One region of the Ruegeria sp. AB6 genome, then DNA from elsewhere that is predicted to be linked to it. Evidence: riboswitches for the same ligand, from Rfam matches in the RefSeq annotation. Region 1 holds a riboswitch; each other region holds the start of a gene.
The links. A riboswitch is a leader RNA that binds a small molecule or an ion and turns the genes downstream of it on or off. The one in region 1 is predicted to bind cobalamin.

Region 1 (9,675 bases):
TGCAACGCGTGCTGCGAGCGGTCGATCTCGACCCGGTTGTCACTGGCGTGCAGCGTCAAGCCTTCGCGTTCAGCCACGCGGGCAACATAGGGGATATAGCCGACCACGTCCGTGGCCTCGGCCAAAGCGGCAGTCACCTCGGGCGTCACCAGCGCATCATCCCCTGGTCCAAGACCGGCGATCTTGACCCAGCCGCTCATGGCCTGCGCCCCTGACCGTGCACGATGATGATCGAGAAATAGGGTGTGACCTTTTCACAAGCCTCAGACAGTTTCGTCACCGTCTGGTTCGGCATTTGCGCAAATTCCACAATCCACGCGCGGTCATAGAGGCCCGCCGTCTTCAGCGCGCGCTTCACCTTGTCGATATTGCGCCCGATCTTCATTACGACCAGCGCGTCGGTCTGTGCCATGCGTTGTGCCAGATCGTCCTCGGGCAGAGTACCCACTAGTACGGTCAGCACGTCATCGCCCCAAGTGATAGGGTCTCCGGTCGCTGTCCAGGCACCCGACATGCCGGTAATGGCGGGCACGACCTCGACATCAGATTTGTCGCGCAACCGGTTGTAAAGATGCATGAAAGAACCGTAGAAGAACGGATCACCTTCGCACAAGACCACCACGTCTTCGCCCTTTTCGGACAGAGCCTTCAGATGTGCTGCGCAGTCTTCGTAAAACGCCGAGAGCAGCTCGTTATAGCGCGGATCGCTCACTGGGATCTCGGTCGTGACCGGATACTCCATTGCAAATTCGACGGCACCTTCGGGGATCATGCCATTGACGATTTTACGCGCCTGTCCGCTGCGGCCTGGTTTGCGGAAAAACGCCACGTGGCGCGCGTTGCGCAATAGGCGGTCGGCCCGGACGCTCATCAGGTCGGGATCACCGGGGCCAAGGCCCACGCCATAGATGGTGCCGCTCATTCCGCACGGCTCGCGATGGCGTTGACGGCGGCGACGGTGATGGCGCTGCCGCCCAGACGGCCCTTGACGATGCAGGATGGCACCGGCTGTGCCTCCCACAGGGCGTCTTTGGATTCGACCGCGCCGACAAAGCCCACAGGGCAGCCGATGATGGCGGCGGGGCGCGGGCAATCGGGGTCTTCCAGCATGTTCAACAGGTGGAACAGAGCGGTGGGTGCGTTGCCAATGGCGACAAGGGCGCCTTCCAGATGCGGGCGCCACAGTTCCAACGCGGCGGCTGAGCGCGTGTTGCTCATCTCAGCCGCCAGGGGGCGTACGCGTTCGTCATGCAGGGTGCAGATCACCTCATTGTCGGCGGGCAGGCGAAAGCGGGTCACGCCCTCGCTGACCATGCGCGCATCGCACAGGATCGGCGCGCCAGCTTCCATTGCGGTACGGGCAGCGGTTACAAAACCGGGCGAGAAATGGACGAATTCCTCAAGCCCGACCATGCCAGCGGCGTGGATCATGCGGACAGCGACCTGTTCCTCGTCGGCGTCGAACCGAGCCAGATCAGCCTCGGACCGGATGGTGGCAAAGCTCTCCTTGTAGATCGCCGCGCCATCGGTTTCGTAAGTGTAGGGCATCAGGTGAAGTCCATATTCATCAGTGTTTCTTCGGTCAGGCCGGTCTGGCAGGGCTCATCCCCTGCCCGGCCCTGTTTGACAAGATCAAATCGTCCGGCATTGCCGATCAGGGTTACATCGGCCGGACCCATGCGGGCGCATCCTTTGCTACACCCTGAGACATGGAGGCTGCCGGGGATGCGTGCTGCCAAAGCACGGGCAATGTCGCGGGTTTCCGCCTGCGCTTGCGGGCAATATGGCGCGCCGGGGCAGGCGTCGGTGGTCATCAGCGGGTCGGTGCCGTCTGTGACAAAGGCCGGGGCGGGTATGGCTGCCCCGCCTTCCAACAGGATCAAGCGCCACGGGGTGACCCGTAAGGCAACGGCCCTGCTTTGCGCGATCAGGTCTTTCAGGGCGCGCACAGGCAGTTGCCCAAAGGCTGCACCATAGAGCGTCCCCTGATCGCAGAGTCCGGGTTGCAGCGGGGTGCCCACCGGGCCCGGTGTCGTTCCTTGACACTCCGGCGGCAAGTTCGAGACCACGCGGGCCATGCGCCTGCTCTCGGGCGTGTAGTTTTGGGAGAACCATGCGGCCAAGGCGATCAGCAGGTCGATGGCTTCCGATTCTTGGACCAAACGTCCGGTGTTTGCCCCATCAGCGCGCAAGATCAAACCCTCTGGGCTTGTTTCCAGCCGGATATCGGCTGAATCCCCAGCCAGCAGGCGCTCAGGTCCAGTGTCGATGGCAAAGCCGAACTTGGCGGGCAGTGCGGGCAGTTCGGCCAGCCGGTCAATAAGCTCTAGTGCCAGCCGAGCGGTCAGGTCTCCGGATTGGTACAGAGGTGAGACCAGAATGTTGCGGCGCACCTCGATCCCCGGCTCGGCGTCCAGCAGGTTCAGCGCGGCCAGTTCGGCCAGCAGGGATTGATGATCCGCCTCGGCCACGCCCCGCAGCTGCAGGTTGGCGCGGTTGGTCAGGTCGATGGTGCCATTGCCAAAGTGTTCCGCCAGATCGCACAGACCTAAGGCCTGCTCAGCTGTCAGACGAGCCAGCCGAGGCCGCACCCGCACCACCAGCCCATCGCCCGACATCATCGGACGGTGCGCGCCGGGGCACCAACCCTGTACGATGGGGGCGCTCATCCCAGCCCCTCCAGATCGGCGCGAATCGAGTTGCGGCGTGTGTTCCAAAGCCCCGCCTCAAGCAAAGCGCGGAACCGGTCCTGCATGGCCTGATGCGCTTTAGGGTTGGCCTCGGCCAGAAAGGCGTCGACCTCAGCGTCGCCCAGCGTGGCATCGTGGTAAAGGTCGAAAAGGTGCGGCGCGACTGTGCCTGACAGATGCGCGAAGGATGCCATATGATCCAGCGTCGCGGCGATCTCGGCTGCACCCCGGAAGCCATGGCGTTGCATCCCGGCGATCCAGCCGGGGTTGGCGGCGCGGGCGTGGACCACGCGGCTGATCTCTTCGGGCAGGGTGCGCGCGCGCGGGGTGTCGGGGTTGGTATTGTCCAGATGATACAGCTGCGCCGTGCCGCCTGTGATCTTCTTGGCGGCGGCGAACCCAGCCTCATGAGTGGCGTAATCATTGGCCAACAGCAAGTCGGTTTCGGTCAAATCCTGCAGGTGAACAAAGCTGTCGGCATTGGCGACGCGCTGCGTGATCCCGTCCTTGTCCTGCGCGATGTGCTCGCCCTCCAACGCGTAAGAGCTTGCATCCAGCCATGCCTCACCCGCCTGCGCGCGCGCCTCGTCAGTGTAGATTTCGGACAATTGCGTCATGTTCACGCCATAGCTGCCGGGGGCGGGACCATAGACGCGGGCGGCGGGCTCCTGACCGGCATAGGGGTTCCAGTCGGCCGCCTCATCGCGCGCCGACAAGGCCCGGATCGCCTGACCGTATAGCGCCGATAGCGTCGGAAACACGTCGCGGAACAGGCCCGAGACCCGCAGCGTCACATCCAGACGCGGGCGGCTGAGGTCGGTGATGGGCAGAACCTCGATGCCTGAGACCCGCTCTGACCCCTTGTCCCAGACGGGTTTGACGCCCAGCAGGTGCAGCGCCATGGCGAATTCCTCACCCGCTGTGCGCATGGTGGCCGAGCCCCAGAGATCAACGATCAGCCCTTTGGGATAGTCGCCTTCCTCTTGCAGGTGACGCCGCACCAGTTCTTCGGCCAGTTTCACGCCTTGGCTATAGGCCGCGCGCGTGGGCACGGATCGTGGGTCGGTGGTATAAAGGTTCCGCCCGGTAGGCAGTACGTCCGAGCGGCCACGATAGGGCGAACCGGATGGCCCGGCCTCGATCCGCTTTCCGGCTAGTGCGTCGATTAGGGCGTTGCGTTCAGACTGGGCGGAAGGCGCGGGGTCGAAATTGCCGGTCACTTCTGGCACCCGGCCAAAGATGTGCAGCCCGTCGCCGAACTGGCTTTCCTTGATGTCACAGACAATGCGGTCGATGCGGGTGATCGCCTCGGCGGTGCAGGTGGCCTGATCCAGACCCAGATCGCTTTCCAGCCCGATGGCCTGAGCCTCATTCCGGATATCCTCTTGCAAACGGTCGCGGCGCTTGGGGTCCAGACCATCGGCGTTCGAGAATTCGTCCAGCAGGGACTCCAGCCGTACCATCCGATCCGGTGTACCGCTTTCTTTCAAAGCGGGCGGGATGTGGCCCAGCGTGACCGCGCCGATCCGGCGCTTGGCTTGCGCCGCCTCGCCGGGGTCATTGACGATGAAGGGGTAGATCACTGGCAGGTCGCGGATCAGCGCCTCGGGCCAGCAACCGGCTGAGAGCGCCACGGATTTGCCGGGCAGCCATTCCAACGTGCCATGGGCTCCGATGTGGATCAGCGCATCGGCATTCAAGCTTTTACGCAGCCAAAGGTAAAAGGCGACATAGCTGTGGCGCGGGGTGCGCGACAGGTCATGATAGTCGTCATCGCGTAGCTCGGGCGTGCCGCGTTCAGGTTGCAAGGCGACCAGAGCCTTGCCCCGACGCAGGGCGGTGAAGTGAAAGGCACCATCGGTGTAAGCGGGGTCATCCTCGGGAGCGCCCCAAACCGTATGCAAGTCGGTGCGCAGCTGTTCGGGCAGGTCCGCAAGCGCGGCCTGATACTCGGCCAGCGGCCATGCGATCCGGGCGTTCAGCAGCGTATCAGCGATTGGTTTGGCAGGGGCGGTATCATAGCCCCCGGCTTGCAGGTCGGACAGCATCGCCTCAGCCGAGGCCAGCGCGTCGAGGCCCACCGCATGGGCCATCTGCCAGTCCTTGCCCGGATAAGTGGACAGCACCAGCGCGGGCACGTGATAGGCTTTGGGTTTGTCCTGAAGGTTCAGCCAGCCGGTGACACGGTCGAGGATGGCCTCGATCCGTTCCTCCTCGGCCCGGTGGGCAAAGCGGGAATATTCCAGATGCGGGTCGCGTTTGCCCGGCTCCTTGAACGAGGCGATGCCCGCTGAAATCCGCCCGTCCACCTCGGGCAGCACCACATGCATGGCGAGGTCGGCGGGGGAGAGGCCGCGTTCCGCCTCGGCCCACGCCTTGCGGCGCGAAGTGGCCAGTGCGACCTGGAAGACGGGCACATTTGCAGCGTCCAAAGGCGAGGTACCCGACGCGCCTTTGCCCGAGAAGGACGTGGCGTTGATGATCGCGGACGGGGCCAGCGATACGATGGTGTCGCGCAGCCAGTCGGCGGCGGATGGCGCTTTCAGGGAAGGGGCGAACAGGCCCACGGCCTGAAAGCCGCGCGCGCGCAGGCTACGGATCAGGGCGGCCACGGGGGCTGTGTCGGCCGAGGTCAGGTAAGCGCGGTAGAAACTGACCACGACGCGTTTTGAGTCACCGGAAAACGCCTGTTCCGCCGGAATCACTCCGCGATCGGGGCACCATGCGCCGCAGTCGGGCAGGGACTTGGCACCCATCACCGGACCCGCATAGAGCCCCGCGGCCAGTGCCATCTGTGCCAAAGCGGCTTGTGCTGCAACCTCGCCACCGGTGTCGCAAAGATGCGCCAAGCGGCGCAGGGTGGAGACGGGCAGGGTCGAATAGTCATCCAGCCGCGTATCCTCGCGCCCGTCGGCAGGCAGCACGGCCACAGCAATCCCTTTGGTCTGCGCAAGCGATAGAACCTGCTGCAGTCCGTAGGACCAATAGGGCACCCCGCCGATCAGGCGGATCAGGATGCCTTTAGCGCCCTCCAACGTCTGTTCCACATAGGTGTCAACGGACAGAGGGTGTTTCAGCGCCGTCAGATTGGCCAGTCGCAGGGTTGGCATCCGACCGTCAGGCCCACCACCGCGATGCCAGCCTGCCGCGAAAGCACCAAGGTCGCTGTCCGAAAATGACAGCACCACCAGATCCGCCGGGCTCTGGCCCAGATCGGTTGGGGTTTCAGATTCCTCTAACCCGTGGCTTTCGCGGAAGACGACGTGCATGGTTTACTCTGTGCTTACTCGGCGGCTTCGGTGACGCCCGCGAGGATTTCGCGGATTTCAGCCTCTTTGATATCGTCATGCTCGGCAATAACCACCAGACGCGAACGGCGCTCTTCGCCGGGCTCCCACGGACGGTCATACTGATGACGCACGCGCGCGCCCACAGCCTGGACCAGCAGGCGCATTGGCTTGCCCTGAACAGCGGCATAGCCTTTGACGCGCAGGATGTTCAGTTCTTTGGCAAGACGTTCGATTTTCGCGACCAGATCGGCCGGGTCGGTCTGTTCCGGCAGTTCGACGATGATGCTTTCGAAATCATCGTGCTCGTGATCATGGTGGCCATCGTGATGGCTGGGCCGAGCCTCCATGTCATCCTCGGCGGCAGCCTCAAGACCCAGCACGACGCGCACGTCCACAACGCCTTCGGCCACTTCGACGACCGGCAGAGGGCGCGGGGCCTCTGCGGCGATGATCTCTTTGGCTTTGGCGACACCTTCGGGGCCGGCCAGATCAGGCTTGGTCAGCAGGATGATGTCGGCACAGGAGATCTGATCCTCGAACACCTCGGACAGCGGCGTTTCGTGGTCGATGGAGTCGTCGGCCAGACGCTGGGCATCCACCGCCGCGACATTCGGGGCAAAGCGACCGGCGGCAACGGCCTCGGCGTCGGCCAGCGCGATCACGCCGTCAACGGTGATCTTGGATCGGATATCGGGCCAGTCGAACGCTTTCAGCAGCGGCTTGGGCAGCGCCAAACCGGAGGTTTCGATCAGGATATGCTCGGGGCGCGGCTCCAGCGCCATCAGCGCCTCGATCGTGGGGATGAAATCATCGGCCACCGTGCAGCAGATGCAGCCATTGGCCAGTTCCATGATGTTTTCCGCCGGGCAATCGGGAATGGCGCAGGATTTCAGGATATCGCCGTCCACGCCGACATCGCCAAACTCGTTGACCACAACGGCCAGACGCTTGCCCTGCGGGTTCTGCATCAGGTGCCGCACCAGCGTGGTCTTGCCCGAGCCCAGAAAGCCGGTGATCACAGTAACGGGGAGTTTTTCGAGGGTGGACATGTCAGGCTCCAATCGGGGGAATGCGCGAGGCGCAGTTTTTGCGGAAATGTTCGGGGCGCTCGCGCCATTTGACCAAGCCGTCTTCGGTGGCCAGATACTTGGTCGCGCCGTCGACGATCACGTCGACATGATCGACTTCGTTCAGGTTCTCATAAACAAAGGTCCAGCGCTCGGGTCCGCCGCGCAGAACGATGGAACAGCCCTGATCGCAATTCGACAGGCATTCGACGGCTCTCAGCGTTACGCCTTCGGGCAGATCGGCCTGTTCCAGCGCCTTGTGCAACAACGTGCCGGGGCGGTCTGCGTCATCTTCAACAGGTAGGCCGCGGCGGCAGGTGGTGCAAACCAGCAGCTCGACCGGAGCGGTCTCGGTCATGTCTCTCATCCCCCCAAATCCTCATCGTGGGGGACGGGGTTTCAAGCGGGTCGCATTTGACCCGACACCGGAACACCCCGTCCGGTTTCAATCGCGGGTGCTGGCAGGTCTCCCGGCTTGCGGATGTCAGGGCAATTGCCCTGTCGGATGTCCCGCCTTCCCGGCCTGTTTGGCCAGTGGCTTGGGCACCCTCTCCGGTCACGGTCGCGGGGGCGGCTGCGTTTGGCGGATGATCCGTTGACGCATTCCCTTTTCATCCTCGTGCAGAGGACACCAACGGATCGGACATGCGGCACCGGGCAGGGGCTTGTCAAGCGAGTCGCAAGCATCTGTGAAGCAACGGTGGAAAAGCGACCTGTAAGCGTCGCTGGGCGGCATGACGAAGCCCGCAACCCCGTGCTGCCATGACCGAAACGGCGCAAACAGGGAGACGTGTCGCATGAGAGTGGGCTTTATCGGACTGGGCAATGTGGGCGGCAAACTGTCCGGGTCTTTGCTGCGCAACGGGATCGACCTGACGGTGCACGATCTGAACCCTGATCTGGTCGCGGGCTTCGTGGCGCAGGGGGCCAAGGCCGCCGAAAGCCCGGCCCAGCTGATGCGCGATTGCGACGCGGTGATCACCTGTCTGCCATCGCCTGCTGCCTCGGACGCCGTGATGCAGGAGATGCTGCCCGATGTCGGCCCCGGCAAGATCTGGATGGAGATGTCCACCACCGACGAGGCCGAGGTCAAGCGGCTGGGTGCGCAGGTCATCGAACGCGGAGGGGCGGCAGTCGACTGCCCCGTCTCGGGCGGGTGCCATAGGGCGGCGACGGGCAATATCTCGATCTTCGCGGGCTGCGACCGCGCGACGTTCGAACGTATCCTGCCCTTTCTGACCACGATGGGCCGCCGCGTGCTGCACACGGGCGCGTTGGGCTCGGCCTCGGTGCTTAAGGTGCTGACCAACTACCTGGCGACTGCAAACCTGATTACCTGCGCTGAAGCGCTCGTGACCGCCAAGGCCGCCGGGATGGACTTGAACACGACCTATGAGGCGATCAAGATTTCATCAGGTACGTCCTTTGTGCATGAGACCGAAAGCCAGGTGATCCTGAACGGATCACGCGACATTTCCTTTACGATGGACCTTGTGAAAAAGGATATCGGGCTGTTTCAGGACGTCGCTGACCGCGCCGGTGTACCGCTGGAGATCAACCCGGTCATGATCCAGATTTTCGAGGACGGAATTGCCCGCTATGGCGAGCGTGAATTGTCTCCCAACATCATCCGACGTCTGGAGGATGCAACCGGTCTAGACATCACAGCCTCCGGTTTTCCGCCCGAGATGGAGGACGACGAACCGGAAGAGCCCGGGTACGAGGTCATCCCTCAGGGGCGTGGGGCCGAATGACGCAAGCCGCGCGTCAGTGGAATAGTCTGTTTTGTAGAGAGAGTGGAGGCGAGTACCGGAATCGAGATTTATAATAAAAATATAATAAAAACAATATATTGAATGCTTCATATCCTCCTCAATATCCGCAATTTATCCTCCGTTTTGCGTGGTTTTTTGGGTTTGAGAGCCAATGCAAGGACTTCTTGGCTGGTCAATTTCTGAGCGCGGCCTTGCCAAGCTGATTTCTTGGGTTGGTCCAGTTTACTTCCCGCGTTCAAACCACTAACGGTGGTCCACAGATTTTATTGAGGTCAAAAGTTGCGGAAAGCAGGATTTCGCTGGCGGAAATGGCACCGCATTCGAGCAAAAAACGAGTTCAAACGAACCCAAAAAACATCCAGTTCCGAGGCGGGCTATTCGACGGTTCCACTTTGGGCGAACAGGTCGCGGAACTTAGATAACTACTACAATAAGTATGTCAGGATATGGCAAGGCGGTCAGGAACAAACCGCGATCTGTACGCGGCAACCAAGGGATGCCCCTCAAAACCTGTGCTTTCGAACGAACCTGTTAGAAACAACACAGTTTTTCGACCAAATCCGCAGGAGTTTTGTGATTGCCATAAACCGGAAAAAGGGTGGTTTTGTAAGACGCCCATCCAAACGCGGACCTCCGCGCATATCCGGCTATGCTGACTTCTCGAAGATCGACAGTATCTCGATGGCTGCCGCAGTTGTATTGGCGGCTGACTATGACCGCCTTAAGCACTTTTTGAATGAAGTACCCCCGACGATAAATCTAAGGGATTGGGACCCTGTAGTCGTGACACGGCTGCACCAATTGGGGTTCTTTAATATCCTAGGACATGCGCCTGATCCTCACCTCCTTGTGC
Region 2 (9,675 bases), on a different contig from region 1:
CGACCCAGTATTTACCCAGATACCAGGTGGGAACCATGATCCGCTTGGCCCGCAGCACACGATCCAGCGCCCGCACATTGGCGTGCAGTTCTTCGCTGTCAGTCGCGGCGACGATATTGTCGATCAGCGGTTCGATATCGGGGCCATGCGCGCCCGACGGGTTAAACACCGAATACGCGGCTGCCTCGGTCCCGAACTGCTGATAGAGCCCTGTGGATGGCTGCAACGAGGTCGGATAGCCGCCAAAGATCATGTCGAAATCCCGATCCCGACGGCGCAGTGTGAACTGAGCGTTGTCGACCCGGTTATAGGTCGCATCAATCCCCATGGCGCGCAGGTTGTCGACAAATGGTTGGATAATCCGATCCAAAGTGGGCTGGTCCGACAGAAACTCGATCTTCAGAACTTCGCCATTGTCATTGCTGCGGATGCCGTTGTCTCCGACTTTCCAGCCCGCCTCATCCAACAGTTGCATCGCAGCACGCAGGTTGCGGCGGTCATTCTGACGGGCCGGGCGCGAGTCATGGGCCGAGACCGGTTCTTCGGTCAGCACAGCAGGGTCCACCGCATCGCCTAGACTTTGCAGCACCTCAAGCTCGCGCCCTTCGGGCAGGCCGGCTGCCTCAAGATGCGTGCCTTGCCAGAACGAGTCGCGCTGCTGGAACAGGCCGTACTGCAGGCTTTCATTGGTCCATTCGAAGTTATAGCCCAGTTGAACCGCCTCGCGCACGCGGGGGTCCTGAAACTGAGGCCGGTCAAGGTTCATGATAAAACCAGAGGCCGACGGGACGTTGCCGTCCTCAAGCTCGACCCGCAGGACATTGCCATTTGCAATCGCCGGGAAATCATAGGCCGTCGCCCAGCTTTTCGAGTTGTTTTCCTGCCGAAGAGTGAATGTTCCGGCCTTGAACCCCTCCATCGCGGCAATCGAGTCGCTGAAATACTCGATGCGGATGGTGTCATAATTATTCCGGCCAACATTCACGTTAATCTCATCGCCCCAATAGTCGGGATTGCGCTTGTAAACGATGCGTCGGTTGATGTCGTAGCTGTCCAGAAGATAGGGGGCCGACCCGATGCCCGGTTCAAGGCGAGATTTGTCCAGACGGCGGTTTTCCGGGTCCGCCTCGAACCAAGCCTTGGAAAACACCGGCGTGCCACCAACCTGAGAGATCAGCGCCCGGCGCGGGATATCAGGGGCAAAGTAGAATTTGACTCGATGTTCATCCAATGCCTCGGCGCGGGGGATACGCTTGCGAACGGCCTCGGCGTAAGACTTCAAACCCTGATCTAAAAGCAGATTGTGAGAAAACACGACATCCTCTGCCGTGACAGGCGTTCCATCAGAAAACCGCGCTTCGGGCCGCATATTGAAAATGACCCATTCCTGACTTTCCGGGTATTCGAGGCTTTCTGCGAGCAAGCCGTAATACGAGGCAGGCTCGTCATAAGACTCAATCAACAGGGATTCGTATTGGTCTGCAGATCGTGCGCCCGCTCGCCCCTGCCGGGTGAAGGGGTTGAAACTGTCAAACGTGCCCTGCGCGGCATAGGAAAGCTCTCCTCCGCGCGGGGCGTTCGGGTTGACGTAGTCGAAATTCGCAAAGCCCTCGGGATATTTTAGATCACCAAATTCCGAGAAACCGTGACTTTTGATTATCGTTTCCTCGGCCCGCCCCGGCAGTACCATCAACATCACCATGACCATACCGGCCATCAGAGCCCAAAGCCCGCCTCTGAAGTCCAATACACGCGCCTGAACGATTTCCCGGTTGGACCTCATGTTGCTCATCCCCTGTTGCATCACGTGTTTTAATCTTGCGTTCGCCAGCTAAAATACCAGCACTTACAAATTCAAGTTTAGAATGCGTGAGCGCTTTGTGAAGTTCTGTTTAGACAAAAAAAGCCGCTGCAGGGGGCAGCGGCCTTTGTTTTTTCGGGTTATTCGCAGGATCAGTTGCCGATGGTCTGCAAATAGGCAATCAGGTCGGCACGCTCTTGCGGCTTTTTCAGGCCCGCGAAGCTCATGGATGTGCCGGAAATATAGGCGCTCGGACGCTCAAGGAAGGCGTCCAGCGCTTCGGGTGTCCAGTTGCCGCCATGGGCCTGCATCGAGGCCGAATAGCCGGTGAAGCCATTGGCCGACGCCACAGGGCGGTCAACGATGCCATACAGATAGGGGCCTGTGCCGTTCGCGCCGTCTTCCAGCTTGTGGCAAGCGGTGCATTTACGGAAAACGCGTGCGCCTTTTTCCGGGTCGGCTGCGGCCAGCAGGTCTTCGAACACCACTTCCTCACCGTCGGCGCTTTCGCCTGCGCTTTCGGTTTCAATGATGTACGAGGCCGTCTCGCCATGACCATCGGCATGGTACAGGCCTTCGGCGGCCCATTTGGCCAGAAGCAGCACCAGGAAGGTGCCAAACAGGCCTGCGGCGGCCTTGGTAACTGTCATCGTGTCGAACATTGATCGCGAGTCCATTTCAGCTGTCTGCGGGGTGTCTAAGGCTTCCCCTGACAAGAGGCAAGGTATAGACACCGCGACTAAACGCCCAATTCTGGAACTTGTTGCACGGAATCGACCAAATGACCAAACGTATCGCATTTCAGGGGGAGCCCGGCGCCTATAGTCACGAGGCCTGCCGTAACGCACGCCCCGATATGGAGGCCCTGCCCTGCCGCACTTTCGAGGATGTGATCGAATCGGTGCGCTCGGGCGCGGCGGATCTGGCGATGCTGCCGGTTGAGAACACGACCTATGGGCGCGTGGCCGATATTCACCGCCTGCTGCCCCATAGTGGGCTGCACATCATTGATGAGGCCTTTGTCCGCGTCCATATCAACCTGCTGGCCGTTCCGGGTGCCACGCTGGACGATGTGACCGAGGCCCATTCCCATCTGGTTCTTCTGCCCCAATGCGCGGGTTTTCTAAAACAACACAACATCCACGGGCGCGTCAGTCCCGATAATGCCCGCGCCGCGCGCGAAGTTTCCGAACAGGGCGAACTTCACTCGGCCGCGCTGGCCAGCGAACTGGCCGGAGAGATTTATGGCCTGAACGTTCTGGCACGCCATATCGAGGACAATGACGACAACACCACCCGCTTCCTTGTAATGTCACGCGAGGAAGACCGCACGCGACGCGGTGAACACGGAATGATCACCAGCTTCGTCTTTCAGGTCCGCAACATCCCTGCCGCGCTATATAAAGCGATGGGCGGGTTTGCCACGAATGGGATCAACATGACCAAGCTGGAAAGCTATATGGTCGACGGCTCATTCACCGCCACGCAGTTCTATGCCGATATCGTGGGGCACCCCGACGACCGCAATGTGCAACTGGCGATGGAAGAGCTGGAGCATTTCACCACAAATGTCGAAGTGCTAGGCGTTTACCCGGCGGCGGTCACAAGGTGAAGGATTTGCAGCGCGCGCCGTCAATTCGGCGGTAGTCCACGAATCCCATCGCCTGATAATAGGCCAGCCCCTCGGCATTGTTGACGCCGATCTTCGCATCGTGTGAGGTTGCCTGTCTCAGGATAAGATCGCTCGTTTGGGTGTTACGACCCGTGCAGGTGTCGTTCCTCCATCTCGCGGGCGAATTCGGTCAGTCGGGATTGGAACCGGGCCCGGAACCGCGATTTGCCCAGCCGCAGCGATTGCAGAAACAGCCGCGCGGGCAGGGATTTGGCCGTCAGCGTTACATCCACGCTTAACCGGGTACGGCGTTGGGACAGAGCCAGAAGATCAACCTCTGTGACACCGCCGACCCCTTTGCCGATTGCCTCGAACCGCATTTGCGCGGGCGGGTCGCTGTGTGCCATTGTTATCTCAACATGGCGTGGCTTGCCCCGCAGGGTGAAATCGGCCTGCCATTTGGTGCCCGGCACCACCCCCATGTGGCCGGACAGCCGCCGCACCTCGATCCCGCGGCGCATGGCCATACGTTCGAACCGTTCGAAATCGGCGACCATTTCGAAAACGGCGTTGATCGGTGCCTGAATATCTTCCTGTACTGTGAACTGCATTCCGACCTTTAGTTCGTTGATCTATTGCGTCTCTATTTCGTCAGTCCAGCGTATCTGCAAGCCAGTTCTGCAACAGGAAATGTGCAATGGCCCCTTTGCGGGCAGGTTTCAGAACCGGGTGCTCACCGGCAAAGGCCTGCATCATCTCGGATTTGCTGACCCACATGGCATCTTCAATTTCAACGGGATCAATCGAGATGTCACGCGACAGCGCCTGACCCGCGCAACCAAACATCAAAGAGGCCGGGAAGGGCCAGGGCTGGCTGGACAGATAGGTGACAGCGCCGACGGGCACGCCCGCCTCTTCGAACACTTCGCGGCGCACAGCAGCTTCGAGCGTTTCGCCGGGTTCGACAAAACCCGCCAGCAGCGAATACATCCCCTCGGGCCAACCCGGAGACCGCCCCATCAGTACCGAGTCCCCATGGGTGATCAGCATGATCACCACCGGGTCCGTGCGCGGAAAATGCTGGCCGCTGCACGTGGGACAGCTTCGTTGCCATCCGGCCTGCGTCATCGCGCTGGCCGCGCCGCAGCGGGCGCAGAATTTATGGGTTTCGTGCCAGCCGATTACCGCCTTGGCGGTCGCCGCAAGCTCGGCATCACGCGGGGACAGCCACGTCATGATCCGGCGCAGCTCGGCAAATACGAACCTGTCTGGCAGGTCAGGATGCTGCTGTTCCGAGCCATCCACGAAACCACCTACTTCAGACAAATCCTGCCCGTCAGGCTCCCAATTCGAGATATCGGCAGCAAAGACCGGGACACCATCCGACAGGCCCAGAAAAATCAGCCCATCCGCAACTCCGCCCGGTCCGTTTTCGACCAGCGCATGAGACACCGGGATCAGACCCAACCGATCCGAAGCCTCACCCTCTACAAGGGGTTTGCCGCGCCATATCAGCAGGCATTTGGCATTCGGGTCCGCCACCAGGCCAGCCAGCGCGTCGGCATCGCCCCGAATATGTGCCGCACGGTCCAGCCCTGATCCGCCGAACGTCACAAACTCTGCATTCTTCATTGCATGCCCCCCAGATTGTGCGCATAGGGCTGCCACGATGGTTCTGGGGTTGCAATGGGTATTCATGGAACTCCGAAAAAACACCCGCTGCCGCTGAAAGACCGCAGGTCCGCCTTGAAAATTGCACGCAACACTCTTTTTGTTGAAAATGATTAATAAAAAACTGCCTAAAGTAGAGTAGTGTCGACTTTTCCTTCCTCTCAAACCGTCCAACTGCGAATTCTGGCCACGTCCGATCTGCATATGAATCTGACGGCGTATGACTATTACACTGACAGGCACGAACCGACGATTGGCCTGACCCGGACCGCAGACCTGATCCGCAAGGCCCGAAGCGAGGTACAGGACGGGTTGGTTCTGCTGGTAGACAATGGCGACTCGGTCCAGGGCACGCCGCTGGGCGACTGGGCCGTGGCTCAACACCCCGAGCGCCATGTTCTGATGCAGGCCTTCGACCTTCTGGGCTACGATGCTATAGGGCTGGGCAATCACGATTATGGCTTTGGTCTGGACGTGCTGGACCGGATCATGCGGCAGGCCCCCTGCCCTGTTCTGTGCAGCAATGCCCACAAATCCTCCAGCCCGCAGGTCTGGCAGGAGCACACGATTGTCAGGCGTCAGGTCGAAATCCAAGGGCACGCGCACGAGCTTGCAATCGGCATATTCTCGGTCCTGCCACCCCAGACCGCAAAATGGGAGGCGCACAAGCTGGCAGGTGCAGTTCAGATCGGCGACATCCTTGACTGTGCGCGCCGCAAAGTCGCTGAACTGCACGAACTGGGCTGCGATCTCGTTGTGGCGCTGGCGCATACGGGGTTCGGTCCGGCGCAAGACACGCCCGGCATGGAAAACGCGTTGGTACCGTTGGCCGCCATCGACGGGATCGACGCCATTGCGGGCGGGCATTCCCATATGGTTTTTCCCAGCCCTGAACAAGAATACAGCGGCTATATCGACGTTGATCGCGGGCTGGTGCACAGCACCCCCGTCGTGATGCCCGGTGCGGCGGGGTCATATCTGGGCGTCATCGATCTGACCCTCGGCACATCACTGGACGACCGATGGCAGGTATTTCATGGACACGCGCAGGTGCGTTCGGTTTCGACAGAGGCGTCAGATGAAGACGCCGCACTGACGCAGCTACTTGCCACCGGCCACGCCGAGACGCGGCGGCGGGTGGCAGAACCCGTAGGGCAAGTAAAGCAGCATATGCACAGCTATTTCAGCTTTTGCGGCTATGACCGGGGCTTGGCTTTCGTGGCCGCCGCTCAAACCCTCGCGTTGCGACCTTTTTTGAAGGATACGGACTATCGGGACTGCCCGATGCTGTCCGCCGTGTCCCCGTCGAAATTCGGCGGGCGTGCCGGGCCTCGGTTCTTTACCGACGTCCCAGCCGGGGAAATCTGCTTGCGCCATGTGACGGACCTGAACGTCTTTCCCGATGAGATGATGGCCGTCGCCGTCACCGGTTCGCAAATCGAAGATTGGCTGGAAATGTCCGCAGGCGTCTTTAACAGGATGATCCCCGGCCAACGATGCGATCTGCTGGCCTCGGACCGCGCGGGGCATAATTTTGACGTCCTGCATGGGCTGACATACCGGATCGACCTTAGCCAGCCCGCTCGGTTTGGCGCAGATGGGGCACTTTTGCACCCATCGGCCCGCCGCGTCCGCGAGATTCGTTTCGAAGGCCAACCCTTGGATGCAGAGCAGACCTTTGTGGTGGCGTTGAATAATTACCGCGCAAATGGCGGTGGGCACTTCCCCTTTGCCGGGCGGGCGACGCGCGTTCCGCTGCCGATTCTGCCCCTACAAGATCTGGTCAAAAACTACGTGACTGCCGGGCCTCATTCCGGCACCGTGTTCGAGCGTCCGTTCCGTCTGTCCTCTGTGGCCGGGGCGTTGGCGGTTCTGCGTACAGGCCACAAGGCCTGGCATCATCTGGACGACATCGCCGAATTTGCACCCAACATCGCTGGAGAGGACGAGGCCGGTTTTCTGCTGATCCATTTGACGCTCTGACGGGTTGTCATTTGCCGCGCACTTGCCTATATCGCGTGCTGAGAGGTTGGCGCGGGCGAGCGCCTCGCCAACCTGGTCAGGTCCGGAAGGAAGCAGCCACAACGAGCCCCGCTTGGGTCGATGTCCAACCTCTCACTTATCTCCCACATGATCCCGGGCAATAAGCTGCGGCCAGACCGCTGCGTTGCGACGGGCGAACACGCCGATATGCCCGATCTCTTTCACCCCGAAATCTGACAGTGACAACAACCGACGCCGTGCATTCGGGCCATAAAGCTCGGCCAGGCGCCACACCGCTTTGGGCGGCACCACCTGATCGTCGTCGAATGCGATCAGATCGACCGGCACTCCCTGCCCGGCCCAGTGCGCCTCGGGCAGGGTCTTGCCCAAATCGGGCAGGTAGTTCGTCGGTGCCGTGCACCATCTACGCCACTGCCAGTAGACCCGCGCGGGCAAGTCAGCCCCAAAGCCCAAAGCCCTGCCCGGCAAATACCCCGCCGCTTTGACAACCAGCGGCGCATGGCCATACCAGAACAACCCCGCCAGTGCCTTGTACGGCCACGGGTGATCAGACAGAGTGACCAGCCCGGAGCAAACACAGATCATGCGGTCAATCTGCGCGATATCCGGTTGAACCGGGCCCAACATTCCGCCAACGGAATGGCCGATGCTCCATTGTTCCGCGTCCGGGAAGCGTCTGCGCATTTCCGCGCGGGCGGCGGGCATGTCGACCAGCGCCCAGTCCGCCATAGTTACCTGCGAGTCCTGCAATCGGCCGGTCAGCGAATGGCCGAAATCCCGATAGTCATAGGTCAGACAAGCCATACCCTGCTCGGCCGCCAGCCAATGGGCAAAATGCTGATAATAGTCGCGGGGCACGCCGGTCGCTGCATGGATCACCACAACTGTCTTGGGAGGCAAGGCAGGCAGATAGAGCCGCCCCGACAGCATCGCCGAACCAGACGGAAACTGGACATCTTCGGTCAAAACAGGATGCGTATTGTCCAACATCGCCCGCGCCTCATATTCTAAACTGTTTAGTTCACCCGCGCAGTCGGCCCTGTTCCGTCATCAGAGTCAAGCCGTGGGGAAATTGACCCAACGTCGCGCCGGGATTCAATGGCGCTTGACTCGAAGCCCGCTCAACCGCTAGCGATGGCGTGATGGTTCTTGTCCCTTTTCGGGATAGGATGAAAAGGGAACACGGTGCGGTTCTGCCCGGCATTGCCGGAACGAACCAAGGCCGAGACTGCCCCCGCAACTGTAAGCGGTGAGCAATGCCGAGATACCACTGGCCGAAAGGCTGGGAAGGTCGGCAAAGCCACGACCCGCAAGTCAGGAGACCTGCCATCGAACGAAAACCGAAACTCGGGCGGGGTGTCCGGGACAGGTCGTCAGCACGCTGTCACACCTGATCCATGCCCCTCGTCCAGCGCGCGGAGGGCGCATCATGATCTGGAAGACCAAGACCCACGAATTCACCGCGACGGTATGCCAAAAAACCGACGCCCCATGCCCGGCACTGGCCCGAATGGCACGCGCCCTGACGGATGCAATGGCCACGGCCCGTCCGGCAACAACCGATGCGTTCGAGATCGAAGGCAGCAGCGACTTGACCCATTGCGCCGAAGGGTGCTCGGCCCGGTTTCGCGCCCAACCCGATCAGATCCGGGTGTTCTGCGGTGTGGCCGCCGACACTCCGGCCGAGCGGCTGGATCGCTATGCGGATATGTTGTTCGGAGCAGATTTCACCGCCCACGCAGCCAGCCTTTTGCCGACACCGCCCTGCGCGATGATGGAAGTGGTTACCACGGCGCCCCAGCCAGCCGCGCCGACCGAACACCAGCTTTCAGCCTGAATTCAGCTGCCCGTCCGGGCCGCCGAAGTGGCCCAGACCATCTGCGCCTCGGTCTCGACGGCGCAGGGACGTACTGTCCGTAGCATCTGCAAAGCGGTATCTGCGGGCAGTCCGCTATCCGTCATCAACCGCAAAGCAACCATACCCGATCGCCCGCAGCCGCCCCGACAATGGACCAAAACGCCTCCGCCGCCGGACAGCAGCGCACGGGCCCGCTGGCTGACATTGGACCAAATGGCCTGTATCCGCGCATCCGGCGCACCAAAATCCTGGACCGGCAGGTGAGCCCATTCGACCCCGTGCCGCTCCAGATCGCCACCGAACGCCGCCGCTCCCAGGTTTTTCATCTCAGAGCTTGTGGTCATTGAAATCACCAGATCCGGTCGCCAGTCCTGCACCGTCTTCAGATCGGCCGCATAGTCACCTCCCGCGCCGGGCAGCGGAGATATCCCCAGACGACCCGGCCCCAGTCGCAGGGAATAGATGGCGAAATTATTCATGGCACGTTCCGATCAATCTGCACCGATGATGTATCGCCTGCGTCCTTGCTTGCAAATCGAATTTCCTGCGCTGCTGCTGTGGACGTGGGCGGCAGGGGTCACTACGCTGCATCGGACTCCGAATCCGACAGAGCAGATATGACCGACACGCCCAGCCCCGCCTATCAGGTTCTTGCCCGCAAATACCGCCCGGAAACCTTCGCCGATCTAGTCGGTCAGGACGCCATGGTACGCACGCTGAAAAACGCGT
Region 3 (9,675 bases), on a different contig from region 1:
AGCGCGAATTTCAGGGAAGAAGACCCGGCGTTCAGCGCCACAACATGATCAGCCATGGATTTTACCCTTGTTTGCATGCGCATGAAGCGCGGCTACAGCACAGGATGCCAATCGCGAGGCATCATCATCGGATCGTGATGTCAAAATGATCGGAACGGCCGCACCGATCACGACCCCTGCCGCCTCGGCATGAGAGATGAAGGTCAACTGTTTTGCCACCATATTCCCGGCCTCAATATTAGGCGCGACCAGAATATCGGCAGCACCAGCAACCTCTGACGTGATCCCTTTGGTACGGGCGGCGTTCAGATCAACCGCATTGTCCATCGCCAGCGGCCCATCGACCAACCCGCCGGTGATCTGACCGCGCTCCGCCATTTTCGACAGCAAGGCCGCATCGACCGATGACGGCATATGCGGGTTGATCGTCTCAACCGCCGACAACACGCCGACCTTGGGCTGTTCGATTCCCAAAGAATGTGCCAGGTGAATCGCGTTTTGCACGATATCCGCCTTGGTTTCCAAATCAGGCGCAATATTCACCGCCGCATCCGTCACCATGATCGGGCGCGACATGCCCGGAACATCCATTACGAACACATGTGACAGTCGCCGCCCAGTGCGCAGCCCTTTTTCACGACGCAAAACCGCGTGCAGCAACTCATCCGTATGCAGATACCCCTTCATCAGGGTCTGCGCGCGTCCTTCGACTACAAGATCCACGGCACGGTGCGCGGCGATGCCGTGGCTGCGGGCCTCGACAATTTCGATGCCCGACAAGTCGGCCACCAGCTCTGCGGCAGCAGCGGCGATTTTATCGGGGTCCCCGACGAGGATCGGCGAAATAATATGATTGGCATGCCCCAGCAACGCGCCGCTCAGAGAGTTGGGCTCTTCTGGCGCAACAACGGCGGTTGGCATCGGCTCTAGTGGGCGCGCTTTTGCCAACAGCGCGTCGAAATGGCGGTGCCGCTGCACGATCAGGCCAGGGACCTCGACCGAGTCGAACTCCATATGCGTCGAAGGCGGTGTGACCTGAACGGTGCCGCTGAGAACCAGTGCATTGTCAACGACCCGTCGCACTTCGGCTGAGCAGAGCAGATCACCATCGTCGCGCTTTTCCTCAACAGCGACAAAGGCAGTCAGTTCTTCACCAGCAAGCACCGGGAGGTGGAAGGCCAAATCCGCGCGCCGAGTCTGCGTTCCGGCGCCGGGCATGTAGTTTCCCAGCACGGCTGCGACCAGACCGGCGGGCCACAGCGCGGGTGCGACGGCTTCGGCAAGGCCGTCGCCATCCCCGTCATAGGCTGCCAGATGCAGCGGATTGTGATCGCCCGAGGCCGAGGCAAAAGCATAAAGGTCGTCAACCGTGCACAAGCGGGTTAGTTGTGCCGTGTCGCCAACCTTGAGCTGCTCGAAGGTTTTGTTTTCCTGGATTTTCATAGCGTGCCAACTTTGGTTTTTCGGACGTCTTACCGACTTGGGTCGCGGGTTTAATTGATGCAGGTCAGTTCGGGGTCACAATAGTACGTCCAGCACCCTTGAGCCCACAAAACGGTGCCTCGGCTTTCAGATTTTGCTGCGTCGCAGCATAACTGATTGCCCACTGAGCAGCAATATCCTTTGCGCTGTCTTCACCGGAACGTTGCGGAATCCGTATTGACCCATGCTCTGATCTGAGGCAGTGACGCTACGATGGTTCCCGATGCTGCACGCGCGGGATGAAAAGGGAATACGGTAAGGTGCAGACCAAATCCGTAACTGCCCCCGCAACTGTAGGCGGTGAGCGACGCCAATTTCCCACTGGCCGGATCAGGTCGGGAAGGGTGGCCAAGCACAGACCCGCGAGTCAGGAGACCTGCCATCTCAAACGCAACCAAACCGGGGCGGGGTGTCCTGGAAAGAGGCTCAATGTCACATCGACCCGATGTCTTCAGAACCGTTCCTTTACCTGCCCGTCCGGCATGCAGGTGGGGCGGAGCATGACGGATCATGTGGTGCTGATCTGCACGACCTGCCAAGGGGCTGAGGCGGCGCAATCGATTGCCGAGGCCCTGCGAGAGCGCCTGCCCGAGGGCTACGGCACACGGATGATTGAGTGTATGGCCGGTTGCGATCACCCACTGACCGTTGGATTTCAGGCGGGTGCGAAGGCACAATATCTGTTTGGCGAAATTCAAACCTCGGCCGATATCGACGCTTTGGCCGCTTTCGCGCGGCAATACCAAAACAGTTCCACAGGTTGGACCAAGGCAACGGATCGCCCCGAGGCGCTGTTGCACAAGACCTTGTCGCGGATGCCGCCCTTGGCGACGGGGGCCACATGACCGAACATGCGTTCCTTCAGGTCAACGGCGTCGGTTATCACGCCTATCACGGCGAAGTTCTGCTTCAGGACATCACCTTTGCGCTTCACGAAGGCGCGGTTCTGGCCATCGCTGGGCCCAATGGCGCGGGCAAGACAACGCTGATGAACCTTCTATGCGGGTCCGAGCATCCTTCGGACGGCAATGTATTGTTCAAGGGGCGAAATTTGCGCAGCATGTCGGCGACCGAGCGTGCGCGGATGATCGCTGTTGTCAGCCAGCAGGAATATCCCGACGGGCGGCTCTCCTTGCGCGAGTATGTAGCGCTGGGACAGATCCCGATCCGGGCCGACCGCTCGGCCGAGGCCCATGCCGCCGATCTTGGGCGAATTTTGGACCTGACCAGCCTGAACGATCTGGCCGACAAACGCATGGCGGTTCTGTCGGGCGGGGAACGGCAGCGCGCCCATATCGCGCGGGCATTGGCGCAAAACCCGGCACTGCTGTTTCTGGACGAGCCCACCAACCATCTGGACCCGGACGCCAAGGGGCGGATGTTGTCACTGGTGGCCGGGCTGGGGATCACAGTGGTGATGATCGTCCACGATCTGGTCATGATTCCGGAATTTGCGACGCATGTCGCGCTGATGAAATCCACCCGTCTTACCGGGTTCGGACCTGTGGCCGACGTGCTGACCACCGACCGCGTGCGTGACACGTTCGGCGTAGATTACCTGTTTTTCCAGCACGAGGGCCGCTTGATCCCAGCGCTGGACATCCGAAAAACCTCAGTTTCCAATCCTGTTAGGAGCATTACCGAATGAAACACATCTTGTCCGTGGCGCTGGTTACAGCCATGGCGGGCGGTGCCGCCGCGCATGAAGTTACCGTCGACAATTGCGGCGAACCGCTGGTGTTTGAAACCCAGCCCGAGCGTCTGGTCGTGCATGACATGAACATGACCGACATGGCCTTTGCACTGGGTCTACAAGACAAGATCGTCGGCCTGACCGGGATTACCGGCTGGTACAAAACCAGTCCCGAGTTCGACTCGCTGCGCGGCGATATCCCGGAACTGGCCCCGAAATATCCGACGGTCGAGAACCTGGTGGCCGTTGAACCCGACCTGTTCTTTGCCGGTTGGTACTACGGAATGCGGCCCGGCGGTGATGTGACACCGGAAACGCTGGCGCCCTTCGGGATCAAGACTATGATCCTGTCGGAAAGCTGCGTTCACCTGCATAAGGACCGCCCAAAGGCCAGCATGGACCTGCTGTTTGACGATGTCGTGCGTCTGGGCAAGGTCATGCATGTTGAAGACAAGGCCGAAGCGTTGGTTTCAGGCTGGAAAGACGAGCTGGCCGCGATTGAGGCGAAAACCGCCGATCTGCCAAAACCGCGCGTATTCCTACTGGACGGGCCCGCTGATGCGCCCTTCACCGCCGGAAAATACGCCATCCCTGATGCGATGATTGCCGCTGCGGGCGGTCAGAACGTGACCCATGACATGGATACAAGCTGGGGCCGTAGCTCTTGGGAGGCCGTCGCCGCCGCGAACCCCGAGTTCCTGGTGCTGTTGGACTATCAAACCGGAAATGGCGCGGCGGATACGTTCAAATTCCTGCAAGAGCACCCGGTGATGTCGCAAACCGATGCGGTCAAAAACGAGCGCTGGATCGGTCTGCGGTACGAAGAACTAACGCCGGGACCCGCGAACATTCAGGCGATCTCGAAAATGGCACAGGCCATGCACAAGGGCCTGAACTAATTTGGGCCGTCTGGGGCTGACACTTTTGGTGGGGGCGGTCATTCTGGCCGCCCTTCTTCTGGTTTCAACAATCTACGGAACCACATCCATCCCTCTGTCCGATACATTCAAGGCCATATTGCTGGGCACAGGCCTTGTGGATGGAGACGTGTCGCCCCTGCACCGTATCGTCTTTGACCTGCGCCTGCCCCGCGCGCTGTTTGCGGCCGTGATCGGCGCTGGTTTGGGGATTGTTGGCGTTGTCTTGCAGACAACCACGCGGAACGATCTGGCCGACCCGTTTCTGTTCGGGCTGTCTTCGGGCACTGCAGCGGGTGCTGTGTTCGTCATCACCGTAACCGGGGACATTCTGGGGTTCTGGACCTTGCCGCTGGCGGCGTTTTGCGGAGGGCTGGTGGCCTCTGGCATCGTGCTGGCTTTGGTACACGGATTGCGGACGAGCGCGCCTGAGAAATTGATCCTAGCCGGGCTTGCGGTGTCCTTCCTGTTCTCAGCCCTAACCAATTACCTGATTTTCGCAGGCGATAACCGTGCTGCCCATTCCGTCATCTTCTGGATGCTTGGCGGTTTGGGTCTGGCGCGATGGGAAACCTTCCCGCTGGTCTGCGCCGGGCTGGCGCTTATTCTGGCCTATGCCCTCTATCGTAGCCGCTGGCTGGATGCGCTGCTGACCGGAGATGTCACGGCAACAACACTGGGCGTTCCGGTTCAGTCGCTACGGTTCAAAATGTTCTTTGTTGCAGCGCTCGCGACCGCCGTTTTTGTGTCGGTCGCCGGAGTGATCGGCTTTGTTGGCCTGATGGTTCCACATATTGCGCGCGGCATCGCTGGTCCTTTGCACAATCACCTTGTCCCGACGGCAGCCGTGGTTGGCGCGGTACTGCTGACCGGGTCCGATATCCTCAGCCGCCTGATGCTTGCCCCGCAAGAACTGCCGGTCGGAATTGTGACGACCTCACTGGGGTCGATTTTCGTTTTCATTCTGCTGCTCAGAACGGCGAAGCCCAAAAGATAAATTGGCTTGTCTTTGTCAGTCCCGACGCTTGCCGGGCTGTCAGCGCACCTGCAACAATTTGACAAAACAGATTTTTTGCATGCATATTTTTTTAAGTTCCATGCAAAAACTGCCAAGAAATTGATCAATATCAAATCCGGCGCTGAACGAAGCCGTTAATCGGGAATAGCGACGAACAGAATCTAGCAAAGCCAGGTCTTTGAGAATGGGCCAAGTGACTACCCGGCGCGCCTTCCTGAGCGCGAGATTTAACGATGAGGACGGTGTGACAGCCAGACCTCCGGGATCGGTCGGGCCTGACTTTCTGAAGCACTGCACGAAATGCGGCGATTGCGCATCGGCTTGTCCTGAGGACGTGATTGCAATCGCTGCGGACGGCTTTCCTGTTTTTCAACCCTCAGACAATCCCTGCACTTTTTGCGGCGAATGCGCCAATGCTTGCCCAACCCCTGCTTTGGACATCGACCTTGTTTTCGACTGGCCATGGCGTGCCGCGCTGAAGCTGGACTCTTGCCTGTCGATGAATGGCGTCAGTTGCCGCCTCTGCCAGGACAATTGCGAAGAAAGCGCGATCCGGTTCTCGCTGCAAACCGGTGGTCGGGCCAAACCGACACTGGATGTAGCGGCCTGCACCGGCTGCGGGCTCTGCCCTACAGTTTGCCCGGCGGATGCCATCTCGCTGGGCCACACCCCTCAACCCAAAATGGAAGCTGTGCAATGAACATCTGCGGTTGCCTTGCCCATGTCGCGCCCGACTACGCTACGGCTGCGGCGCAATCCATGAGCGATACACCGGGTGTGGAAATCCACGCCCAGACCGAAGACGGCCGTTTCGTCGTCGTGGTCGAAGATACCCCTGAACGCCTTGCGTCCGAGACCATCATGGATCTGCACCAGATCCCCGGGGTCGTGTCTCTGACGTTGACCTATCACCATTTCGAGGACCTTGCAGAGACCCGCCCGCGTCCCGATGCCCTAAGCCAAACCACCAGCCGGAGGCTCACGCTATGACACATTCTGAATCACGCCGGACATTCCTCAAGGCCACTGCTGCCACAGCCACGGCCTCGGCCGCCGGTATTCCGCTGGCCACAGGCGCGGCCGACGCTCAGGCGGCGACACCGGATATCCGCTGGGACAAGGCCGCGTGCCGGTTCTGCGGAACGGGCTGTTCCGTTCTGGTTGGCACCAAGGAAGGCCGCGTTGTGGCCACTCAGGGCGACCCGGACGCGCCGGTGAACCGCGGCCTGAACTGTATCAAGGGCTATTTCCTGTCCAAGATCATGTATGGCAAAGACCGCCTGACCACTCCGTTGCTGCGCAAGACCAATGGCGAATACGACAAGAATGGCGAGTTCGAACCGGTCAGCTGGGACGAAGCCTTTGATGTCATGGCCGCTAAGTGGAAAGAGGCGCTGGCCAAGAAAGGCCCGACCAGCGTGGGCATGTTCGGCTCGGGTCAGTGGACGGTCTGGGAAGGCTATGCCGCCGCCAAGCTGATGAAAGCGGGCTTCCGCTCCAACAACATCGACCCCAACGCGCGCCATTGTATGGCTTCTGCTGTTGTTGGGTTCATGCGGACCTTCGGCATAGATGAGCCGATGGGCTGCTACGACGATTTCGAGCACGCAGACACATTCGTTCTGTGGGGTTCCAATATGGCCGAAATGCACCCCATCCTGTGGTCGCGCCTGACAGACACGCGTCTGACCAAACCGGGCAGCGAAGTTCATGTTCTGTCAACATTTGAACATCGTTCTTTCGAATTGGCGGACAATGGCATCGTGTTCAACCCACAGACCGATTTGGCGATCCTGAACTACATCGCCAACTACATCATTCAGAATGGCGCGGTGAACGAAGACTTCGTCAAAAAGCACGTAAACATCACCAAGACGGCAACCGATATCGGTTACGGCCTGCGCGACGAAAACCAACTTCAGCAAGACGCGGAAAACCCGAACTCGGGCAAAATGGAACCCATCAGCTTCGAAGAATATGCCAAAGCTGTTGAGCCTTACACTTTGGAATATGTATCTGAACTCTCAGGTGTTCCCGCTGACAAGCTTGAGAAACTTGCGAAACAATATGCGGATCCAAACCGGAAAGTCATGAGCCTTTGGACCATGGGTTTCAACCAGCATACGCGCGGTTCGTGGGTGAACTCGCTGATGTACAACGTCCACCTTTTGGTTGGCAAGATTTCCGAACCCGGCAACTCGCCCTTCTCGCTGACCGGCCAACCATCTGCCTGCGGCACCGCCCGAGAGGTTGGCACATTCGCCCACCGCCTGCCCGCGGACATGGTTGTCGCAAATGACGAGCACCGCGAGATTTGTGAAACCGCATGGAAAATTCCCGAAGGTACAATCCCGCCAAAACCGGGCTTCCACGCTGTTTTACAACACCGAATGCTGAAAGACGGTGTGCTGAACGCGTATTGGGTTCAGTGCAACAACAACATGCAAGCCGCCCCGAATATCAATGAGGAAGGGTATCCCGGTTATCGCAATCCTGAAAACTTCATCACAGTTTCAGATCCCTATCCAACCGTCACCGCAGTTTCAGCTGACCTGATCCTACCAACGGCTATGTGGGTCGAGAAAGAAGGCGCATATGGCAACGCCGAGCGCCGCACTCAGTTCTGGCATCAACAGGTTAAAGCGCCGGGCGAGGCTAAATCCGACCTTTGGCAGCTAATGGAATTCTCGAAACGCTTCACCGTAGAAGAAGTCTGGGGCGAAGAGCTGCTGGCCAAGATGCCAGAGCATCGCGGCAAGACGATGTTCGAGGTTCTGTTCCAGAACGGGAATGTGGACAAATACCCGCTTTCTGAAACTGCCGAAGGTTTCGACAATGACGAAGCACAGCATTTTGGGTTTTACGTGCAGAAAGGATTGTTCGAAGAATACGCCGAATTCGGGCGCGGTCATGGGCACGATCTGGCACCGTTCGAAATGTACCATCAGGCACGCGGTATGCGTTGGCCGGTCGTGGACGGCAAAGAAACGCTTTATCGTTTCCGCGAAGGCTATGACCCCTATGTACCCGAAGGGGCCGACGTGAAATTCTATGGCCACAAGGACGGCAAGGCCAAAATTATCTTCGCGCCTTACGAACCTGCTGCTGAAGAGCCGGACAATGAATACGATTTGTGGCTCTGTACTGGTCGGGTTCTGGAACACTGGCATTCGGGTTCGATGACCCGCCGGGTTCCGGAATTGCACCGCGCCTTCCCGTCAGCTGTTGTTTTCATGCACCCCGACGACGCCCGGGATCGCGGTCTGCGGCGCGGTCAGGAAATTGTTTTGTCCACCCGCAGGGGCGAAGTGACCAGCCGGGTCGAAACCCGCGGGCGCAACAAGGTGCCACGTGGGCTGGTCTTCATGCCTTGGTTTGACGAGCACCAGCTGACTAACAAACTGACGCTGGATGCAACCTGCCCGCTGTCGAAGGAAACCGACTACAAGAAATGCGCCTGTAAGGTCGAGCGCGCATAAGAAACTGGCAAGGCAAAGGTAAGACCCATGTCAGGTGTTGGCTCTCCCCTCTCGCCGCAGCGGCGCCGGTTCCTTCAGGACTCGGCGCGCGCCGCTGGCGGCTGCGTTGCGGCCGGGTCGCTGTTGGCCTGGCTAGCACGCGACGCGCGGGCTTTGCCAGCCGAGGCCTTGCGTCCCCCCGGTGCCTTGCCGGAACAAGACTTCCTGTCCGCCTGTATCCGTTGCGGTCTGTGCGTGCGGGATTGCCCCTACAACACGCTAAAGCTGGCCGAGCTTGGCGTCGATGCCGTCGCCACCGGCACACCCTATTTCACCGCTCGTGACGTGCCATGCGAGATGTGTGACGACATTCCCTGTGTCGCCGCCTGCCCCACCGGGGCGCTGGACCCGTCGCTGGATAACATCGATGACGCCGATATGGGCGTGGCCGTGCTGGTCGATCAGGAAAACTGCTTGAACTTCCTAGGGCTGCGGTGCGACGTCTGCTACCGCGTCTGCCCCGTAATTGACGAGGCGATCACGCTTGAGACCGCGCATAACACCCGTTCGGGACACCATGCGCTGTTCCTCCCTACCGTACACGGCGACCGCTGCACCGGTTGCGGAATGTGCGAGAAAAGCTGCGTTCTACCGGAAGCCGCGATCAAGGTTCTGCCTACCCGGCTGGCACGCGGTAGCAGTGCCGACCACTATCGCAAAGGCTGGGAAGAAAAAGCCGCCAAAGGCGCGCCCGTGGTCGAAGGTATCATCGACCTACCCGACCGCCTGCCCGGACCGGGTACCGATAATCTGGTCACGCCGGGCGGCTTTGCGCCGGGATACAATTTGCCGGGGGCTGGACAATGAGTGCACGCACACATCTCCCCGTCGGCCAAGAGGCAATCGAAGCCAAAGGCTGGTTAGGTGCGCACAAATACCTGTTGCTGCGCCGAGCCTCACAGTTGTTCTTTCTGGTCCTGTTCTTGCTGGGCCCATGGTTCGGCATCTGGATCGTTCAAGGCACGCTGGCCGGGTCGCTGACCCTTGGCGTGTTGCCGCTGACCGACCCATTTGTTCTGCTGCAAAGCGTGGTTGCCGGGCACTGGC

Region 2: it holds a riboswitch for cobalamin, as region 1 does, so the genes downstream of both, ACR0DB_RS21005 (hypothetical protein) here and ACR0DB_RS02235 (DUF1636 family protein) in region 1, are expected to answer to the same signal.
Region 3: it holds a riboswitch for cobalamin, as region 1 does, so the genes downstream of both, ACR0DB_RS12875 (DUF1636 family protein) here and ACR0DB_RS02235 (DUF1636 family protein) in region 1, are expected to answer to the same signal.

What each region holds. Positions count from the first base shown of each region.
Region 1 covers NZ_JBQGAD010000001.1:435,390-445,064, reverse strand. The annotation lists gene cobJ (precorrin-3B C(17)-methyltransferase) at 1-200, opposite strand, end outside; gene ACR0DB_RS02260 (precorrin-2 C(20)-methyltransferase) at 197-922, opposite strand; gene ACR0DB_RS02255 (precorrin-8X methylmutase) at 919-1,548, opposite strand; gene cobG (precorrin-3B synthase) at 1,548-2,669, opposite strand; gene cobN (cobaltochelatase subunit CobN) at 2,666-5,959, opposite strand; gene cobW (cobalamin biosynthesis protein CobW) at 5,974-7,029, opposite strand; gene ACR0DB_RS02235 (DUF1636 family protein) at 7,031-7,405, opposite strand; cobalamin riboswitch at 7,491-7,698, opposite strand; gene ACR0DB_RS02230 (NAD(P)-dependent oxidoreductase) at 7,845-8,801, shown strand; gene ACR0DB_RS02225 (hypothetical protein) at 9,102-9,675, shown strand, end outside.
Region 2 covers NZ_JBQGAD010000016.1:1,644-11,318, reverse strand. The annotation lists gene ACR0DB_RS21045 (extracellular solute-binding protein) at 1-1,783, opposite strand, end outside; gene ACR0DB_RS21040 (c-type cytochrome) at 1,954-2,463, opposite strand; gene ACR0DB_RS21035 (prephenate dehydratase) at 2,583-3,413, shown strand; gene ACR0DB_RS21030 (SRPBCC family protein) at 3,557-4,024, opposite strand; gene nudC (NAD(+) diphosphatase) at 4,065-5,045, opposite strand; gene ACR0DB_RS21020 (bifunctional 2',3'-cyclic-nucleotide 2'-phosphodiesterase/3'-nucleotidase) at 5,226-7,067, shown strand; RNA gene ffs (signal recognition particle sRNA small type) at 7,107-7,205, shown strand; gene ACR0DB_RS21010 (alpha/beta hydrolase family protein) at 7,200-8,078, opposite strand; cobalamin riboswitch at 8,215-8,433, shown strand; gene ACR0DB_RS21005 (hypothetical protein) at 8,518-8,925, shown strand; gene ACR0DB_RS21000 (protein-tyrosine phosphatase family protein) at 8,928-9,425, opposite strand; gene ACR0DB_RS20995 (DNA polymerase III subunit gamma/tau) at 9,564-9,675, shown strand, end outside.
Region 3 covers NZ_JBQGAD010000005.1:256,397-266,071, reverse strand. The annotation lists gene ACR0DB_RS12885 (acetate/propionate family kinase) at 1-56, opposite strand, end outside; gene ACR0DB_RS12880 (bifunctional enoyl-CoA hydratase/phosphate acetyltransferase) at 49-1,443, opposite strand; cobalamin riboswitch at 1,681-1,880, shown strand; gene ACR0DB_RS12875 (DUF1636 family protein) at 1,983-2,327, shown strand; gene ACR0DB_RS12870 (ABC transporter ATP-binding protein) at 2,324-3,130, shown strand; gene ACR0DB_RS12865 (ABC transporter substrate-binding protein) at 3,127-4,074, shown strand; gene ACR0DB_RS12860 (FecCD family ABC transporter permease) at 4,076-5,089, shown strand; gene ACR0DB_RS12855 (ferredoxin-type protein NapF) at 5,295-5,810, shown strand; gene ACR0DB_RS12850 (chaperone NapD) at 5,807-6,100, shown strand; gene napA (nitrate reductase catalytic subunit NapA) at 6,097-8,589, shown strand; gene napG (ferredoxin-type protein NapG) at 8,617-9,435, shown strand; gene napH (quinol dehydrogenase ferredoxin subunit NapH) at 9,432-9,675, shown strand, end outside.